Regions from separate parts of the Methylobacterium sp. 275MFSha3.1 genome, predicted to be linked through region 1. Evidence: predicted binding sites of a transcription regulator. Region 1 holds the regulator's gene; the other holds the start of a gene.
The links. Region 1 encodes LexA, which represses DNA repair genes until DNA is damaged. Its sites were predicted from a motif close to TGTTCNNNNTGTGTTCNG; they were not measured.
Positions count from the first base shown of each region.

Region 1 (3,407 bases):
GCGGCGCGGGCGCAGCCCCGTGCCGCCCCGTGCCGCCCCGTATCGCCGCGATGCGGCCGCCGGCATCCGCGACGGCGCGCATCTCCACCCCCGCGCGGCCTGTGGCCTTGAGGAACGCGGACAGGCGAGGCAGGGAAGACCGGAGCGTGGCTCCGGGAGCGGTCCCGGGCCTGGCCGTTCCGGTGGGCGCGCGGCGCCGTGCCGGGCATGCGGGAGGAACACGATGGCGGAGAGCACGGACCGGGGCTCCGGCTGGAGCCTTCAGGCGAGCGCCGTGCCCGACGGGGTGCGCCTGGAACTCGCCCTCGCCGACCTCGGCGGTGCGCCGGTCACCGCCGCGATCGTGCTCGACCGGACGGAGGCCCGGGCCTTCGCCCGCGCCCTGCTGGCCGCCGCCGGCGACGCCGCGGAGCGGACGTTCCCGAAGCCGGGCGCCTGAGGGCGCGCCGCCGGCCGGTCAGCGCACGCCGAGGCCCGGATTGCGGCCCGGCAGGCGGGGGACCACGGTGCCGCGCTTCTCGATCGGCGCGTCGCAGGCGTAGGCGAACTCGGTCTTCAGCGGATCGAACACGGTCTCGCCAGTGATCCGGCAATCCTCGCGCACGGTCTCGTCGAGATAGGCCCGGGCGGCGGTGCGGAAGCGCTTCACCCGGGTGGCGCCCGGCTCCGGATCGATCCGGACCTCGCTCAGGTTGCAGCCGGTATACTCGCGCAGGGCGTTGGACACGATCAGCATCCGGCGCAGCTGCCGGTTGTCGTAGACCTCGTAGGGCTCCTTGCAGCCGATCGTGACGACCTGGGGAGTGAGCGCCACGTAGTTCCGCGAGATGTAGGAGAATCCGGTGGTGCAGCCGGCGAGGCCGAGGGCGGCGAGGCCGAGGGGCAGCAGAGCTGCGGGTCGTCGCATCCTCGTCATTCCAAGAGGGTCCCAGCCCGCACCCCGGATCCGCCGCCTTCCCGGCGGGGCGCCGCGATGCATTGAAACGGCTCCGCTTGCGCCGTCAATGCGTTTCTCGACCTTCTCCCGCGGGCGCGCCCGCGGCGCGCCGGGCCGAGCGGTGCCGCTCTTGCGGAACACTTGCGGAACGTTTAACCTGTTCGTGATTTGTTTCGGAGACCGTCACGTGGCGGTCCGCCAAGCCGCGAGTCCCCCGTCGATGCTCACGCGCAAGCAGCTGGACCTCCTGCGATTCATCCAGAGCCGGATGCAGGAATGCGGTGTCCCGCCGTCGTTCGACGAGATGAAGGATGCCCTCGATCTCAAGTCGAAATCCGGCATCCACCGGCTGATCACGGCGCTCGAGGAGCGCGGCTTCCTCCGGCGCCTCCCAAATCGGGCCCGCGCCATCGAGGTGATCCGCATCCCCGAGAGCCTGACCCAGGCCGCTCCGGCGACTCAGGCCCCCGCCGAGCCGCGCCGCTTCACGCCGAGCGTGGTCGAGGGCGGTAAGTCCAAGCAGCCGCCGGCCCCGGCGAGCACGCGGATGATCGACGAGTCCGGCCGCGCCATCTCGATCCCGGTCATGGGCCGGATCGCGGCCGGTACGCCCGTCTCGGCGATCCAGAACCAGAGCCACGCCATCACCCTGTCGCCGGACTTCGTGGCCGGCGGCGAGCACTACGCCCTCGAGGTGCGCGGCGACTCGATGGTCGAGGCGGGCATCCTGGACGGCGACCTCGTGGTCATCCGCAAGCAGGAGACGGCCAATACCGGCGACATCATCGTGGCGCTGATCGACGACGAGGAGGCGACGCTCAAGCGCCTGCGCCGCCGCGGCTCGTCGATCGCCCTCGAGGCCGCCAACCCGGCCTACGAGACCCGCGTGCTCGGGCCCGACCGGGTCCGGATCCAGGGCCGCCTCGTGAGCCTCGTCCGCCGCTACTGAAGCGGCTCGGCCGGCGCGTCGCCGGGGGCGAGGTCTCCGCCCGGCGCGGCGTCGGCCTCCGGCGTCGCGGCGATCCCGTTCTCCGCGGGGCGGTCGCCCGGCTCCGCGGTGACCGGCGACGGAGGTCCCGGCCCGCGCCCCGCGGCCGGCCGCCAGGGCACGGCGCGGCCGTCGTCCCGGGCGTAGCGCGCGGCGAAGCCGTCGCCGTCGGTCCGGAGGGCCACGGCCCCGCGGGCGGCGAGGACGCGCCGGTCGATCACCAGCGGCCCCGTGCAGGTGGGCGGCGCCGCGAGGCCCGTGATCAGCACCGCGGCGCGGGCGCAATCCTCCGGGAAGGCCCGCCGGTCCCGGACCAGGGCGACCGCCCGCCCGTCCGGCAGCCGGGCGGTGCAGCCGAGCCGGTCGCAGCGCCCGCTGCCCGACCGGACGATCAGCGCCGCGGACCGCCGCCCGTCGCCGTCCGCCTTCAGCCACTGCTCGAGGACGAAGCCCGAAGGGCTGCCGAGGGCCGCGAGCTGCCCGTCCGGGCCCCGCACCGCGGCCCCGGCGCCCTGCCGGTCGACGTAGAGGTCGTAGCGGTCGGGCCGGGCCGCGAGGACGAGCCCGAGCAGGACCGGCGGCACGGCGAGCCAGCGCAGGCGCGAGGCCGGCAGCGTCCCCAGCAGCAGGCCGGCGGTCAGCAGGGCCAGCGCCCCGGCGCCGAAGGCCGGCAGCACCAGGACCGCCCGCTCGAACCCGGCGATCCAGTCCGAGATCGCCAGCATCCCGGCCACCGCCTGCCCCATCAGCCACCAGACCGGCCGGTCGAGGGCGAAGGGATAGGCGAGGCAGCCGATCACCGCGGCGGGCATCACCACCAGGGAGACGAGCGGCAGGGTCAGGGCGTTGCCGACGAGGCCGAAGGGCTGGACCGTCTGGAAGTGGTAGGTGGCGAAGGGGGCCGTCGCGACCTGCGCCACCAGGGTCGTGGCCAGGGTCCCGGTGATCGCCGACAGGCCGGTCCCGACGAGCCGCCCGATCCGCCCGGCCCCCGGGCGCACGAGCAGCCGCCCGTCGATCAGCCGCGCGCAGGCGATCAGCCCGGCCACGGCGCCGAAGGACATCTGGAAGCTCGGGCCGAGCAGGCCCTCCGGCTCGCGGGCGAGCGCGATCAGCGCCGAGAGGGCGAGGTTGCGCATCGACAGGGCCGGCCGGTCCACCAGGATCGCGCCGAGCATGATCAGGGTCATGATCAGCGAGCGCTCGGCCGCGATGTCCCAGCCCGAGAAGGCGCAGTAGGCGGTGACGCCGACCATGGCGAAGCCGGCCGCGATCTTCTTGATCGGCCAGAGGAGCGCGCAGAGCGGCACCGCGGCGAGGAGCGCCCGCACCAGCCAGAACACCACGCCGGCGGCCAGCACCATGTGGAGGCCCGAGATCGACACCACGTGGTAGATGCCGGCGGCGCGGAGCGCGTCGTTGGTGGCCGGCCCGATGAGGCCGCGCTTGCCCGTCACCAGGGCCGCCGCCACCGCGCCCGCC
Region 1 is NZ_FNWP01000010.1:83,894-87,300, forward strand. Features, by position in the region: gene BLW78_RS13770 (hypothetical protein) at 224-439, shown strand; gene BLW78_RS13775 (hypothetical protein) at 458-907, opposite strand; gene lexA (transcriptional repressor LexA) at 1,158-1,886, shown strand; gene BLW78_RS13785 (ComEC/Rec2 family competence protein) at 1,880-3,407, opposite strand, start outside.

Region 2 (3,407 bases), on a different contig from region 1:
CGGTGACGCTGCGCGACGGCCGCTTCGGGCCGTTCCTCCAGCTCGGCGAGGCCTCCGCCGAGAAGGGCGCCGAGAAGCCGAAGCGCTCGTCGCTGCCCAAGGGGCTCAGCCCCTCGGACGTGGATCTGAACAAGGCGCTGGCCCTGCTGGCGCTGCCGCGCGAGGTGGCCCGCCACCCCGAGACCGGCGAGCCGATCCTGGCCAATCTCGGCCGGTTCGGACCCTACGTGCAGCACGGGAAAACCTACGCCAATCTCGGCAAGGACGACGACGTGCTGGAGATCGGGGCTAACCGCGCCATCGACCTGATCGTCGCCAAGGAGCAGGGCGGCGGACGCGGCCGCCCGGCCGCCGATCCGGGCCGGCCGCTCGGCAAGGACGAGGCCAGCGGCCGCGATCTCGTGGTCAAGGCCGGCAAGTACGGGCCCTACGTCACGGACGGCGAGGTCAACGCCACGCTGTCGAAGACGATGAGCGCCGAGGCGCTGACCCTCGACGAGGCGATCGCCCTGGTGAACGCCAAGCGCGCCGCGGGCGGCGGCAAGCCGGCGAAGCGCGGGGCGGTCCGGAAAGGGTCGGCGCGGGCCGCGAGCGGCGACAAGCCGGCGGCGAAGAAGACCGCCGCGAAGAAGCCTGCGGCCAAGAAGGCGGCGGCGAAGACGTCGAGCGCGGGCTGAAGCGTTCGTGGACGAGGCTGAGGCGGGCCGGCAAGCCCGCCCGTCCTTGCGAGCGGAGCGAAGCAATCCAGTGCAGCGCGAGGCGTTCGAACGTGGCGCCGACTGGGTTGATTCGCTCCGCTCGCAAGGACGTGGCAGAGGCAGCGTTGCCGCCCCTCACCGCGGGTTGCGGTCAGCGATCGGGTTCAGACCAAGTAGGTGATCGTCGCCGCCACGGCCGTCGCGAAGGTCGCGAGCGCGAGGGTGGTGGAGTTCATCAGCGCCCGGGCCGGCGGCACTGCGGCCGCGTCATCGTCGCAGCCGAAGGCGGCGCCGGCCGCATGCTCGAAGCGGATCAACGTGAGGCGGCGGGCCTCGATCGCGGCGTCGCTCATGGACTGCGGCTCCCTGACCACGGTCAAGATTTATCTCCGCCACCAACGTCGATCGTCCCGTTCTGTTCCGGGCGTCGCCTGTGGAAGCCGGGCATGCGGGTCACGAGAAAGCCTTAACCCATTGTTGTGCAACGTCGTGATGACGGCCCGGCGCGCGGAACCGTGTGCCGGCACGGACGCGGCCCTCGCTCGCGGCGGCGCAGCATGCGATGATGCGACCGCCTCGCCGCAGGGCGAACGGCTTTGATGTTTATGGTTTGTTCCGCTATCATGCGGGGATGAAGGCGCATGCTCCACGACCCGAGACCCGTCCCAAGACCCGTCTGCGCGAAGCCGAGCCGGCCGACGCGCCGCGCGCCAGGAGGCCGCGCGTGAGCGATCCGGCGCGGGACCTGTTCGGGCCGGGCGGCAAGGGCGCGGCGGCCCGCCCGCCCGAGCCGCGGCGGCGGCTGGATTCGGCGGCCTCCGTGGCGACGCTCGCGGCCGCCGAGCCGGAGGGCGGCTACACCGCCTCCGACATCGAGGTGCTGGAGGGGCTGGAGCCCGTCCGGCGCCGGCCCGGCATGTATATCGGCGGCACCGACGAGCGGGCGCTCCACCACCTGTTCGCCGAGGTGATCGACAACTCGATGGACGAGGCGGTCGCCGGCCATGCCAGCTTCATCGAGGTGGAGCTTGAGGAGACCGGCGCCCTCGTCGTCACCGACAACGGCCGCGGCATCCCGGTCGACCCGCACCCGAAATTCCCCGGCAAGTCGGCGCTCGAGGTCATCATGACCACGCTGCACGCCGGCGGTAAGTTCGACTCGAAGGTCTACGAGACCTCGGGCGGCCTGCACGGCGTCGGCATCTCGGTGGTGAACGCACTCTCCGACCTGCTGGAGGTCGAGGTGGCGCGCAACCAGACCCTCTACCGCCAGACCTTCTCGCGCGGTCATGCCCAAGGGGCTTTGGAACTGGTCGGCCGGGTGCAGAACCGCCGCGGCACCCGCGTGCGCTTCCACCCGGACGCCCAGATCTTCGGCTCGCTGAAGTTCGACCCGCGCCGCCTGTTCAAGATGGCGCGCTCCAAGGCCTACCTGTTCGGCGGCGTCGAGATCCGCTGGCGCTGCGCCTCCGCCCTCCTCGAGGGGCTGGAGGACGTGCCGGCCGAGGCGGTGCACCGCTTCCCCGACGGGCTGCGCGACTACCTCGCCCGGGACATCGACGGGAAGGAACTCGTCACGGACGCCATGTTCTCCGGCAAGATCACCAAGCCGGGCTCGCACGGGTCGCTCGAATGGGCGGTGGCCTGGATGGTCGCCGAGGACGGGATCTCGCACTCCTACTGCAACACGATCCCGACGCCCGAGGGCGGCACCCACGAGGCGGGCCTGCGCGTCGCGCTGCTGCGCGGCCTGCGCGAGCACGCCGAGCGGGTGAACCAGGCCAAGCGCATGACCGCCGTCACGACGGACGACGTCATGGCGACCTGCGCGTCGATGCTCTCGGTGTTCATCCGCGAGCCGGAGTTCCAGGGCCAGACCAAGGACAAGCTCGCCACCGTGGAGGCCCAGCGCATCGTCGAGACGGCGGTGCGCGACGCCTTCGACCACTGGCTCGCCGCCTCCCCGGCCCAGGCCAACAAGCTCCTCGACTGGGTGATCGACCGGGCCGAGGAGCGCCTGCGCCGCCGCCAGGAGAAGGAGGTCGCCCGCAAGAGCGCGACCCGCAAGCTGCGCCTGCCCGGCAAGCTCGCCGACTGCTCGGCGGCCGGCACCGCGGGCTCGGAGATCTTCATCGTCGAGGGCGACTCGGCCGGCGGCTCGGCCAAACAGGCCCGGGACCGGGCGACCCAGGCGATCCTGCCGCTGCGCGGCAAGATCCTGAACGTCGCCTCGGCCTCGCGCGACAAGCTCGGCGCCAACCAGCTGATCTCGGATCTCACCCTGGCGCTCGGCTGCGGCACCGGTTCGGCCTTCCGCGAGGCGGACCTGCGCTACGAGAAGGTGATCATCATGACGGACGCCGACGTCGACGGCGCCCACATCGCCTCGCTGCTGATCACCTTCTTCTACCGCCAGATGCCGAGGCTGATCGACCGCGGCCACCTCTACCTCGCGATCCCGCCGCTCTATCGGCTGCAGCAGGGCTCGAAGGTGGCCTATGCCCGGGACGACGCGGATCGGGAGCGGATCGTCAAGACCGTGTTCAAGGGCGGCAAGGTCGAGATCGGGCGGTTCAAGGGCCTCGGCGAGATGATGCCGGCCCAGCTCAAGGAGACCACCATGGATCCGAAGAAGCGCACATTGCTGCGCGTCGCGGTCCTGGACGAGGCCCGGGAATCGACCGGCGACACGGTCGAGCGTCTGATGGG
Region 2 is NZ_FNWP01000043.1:21,128-24,534, forward strand. Features, by position in the region: gene topA (type I DNA topoisomerase) at 1-677, shown strand, start outside; gene BLW78_RS29020 (hypothetical protein) at 863-1,051, opposite strand; gene parE (DNA topoisomerase IV subunit B) at 1,423-3,407, shown strand, end outside.
Region 2: a site for LexA is predicted at 1,299-1,316, ahead of parE (DNA topoisomerase IV subunit B). Genes of this name have one in related genera too.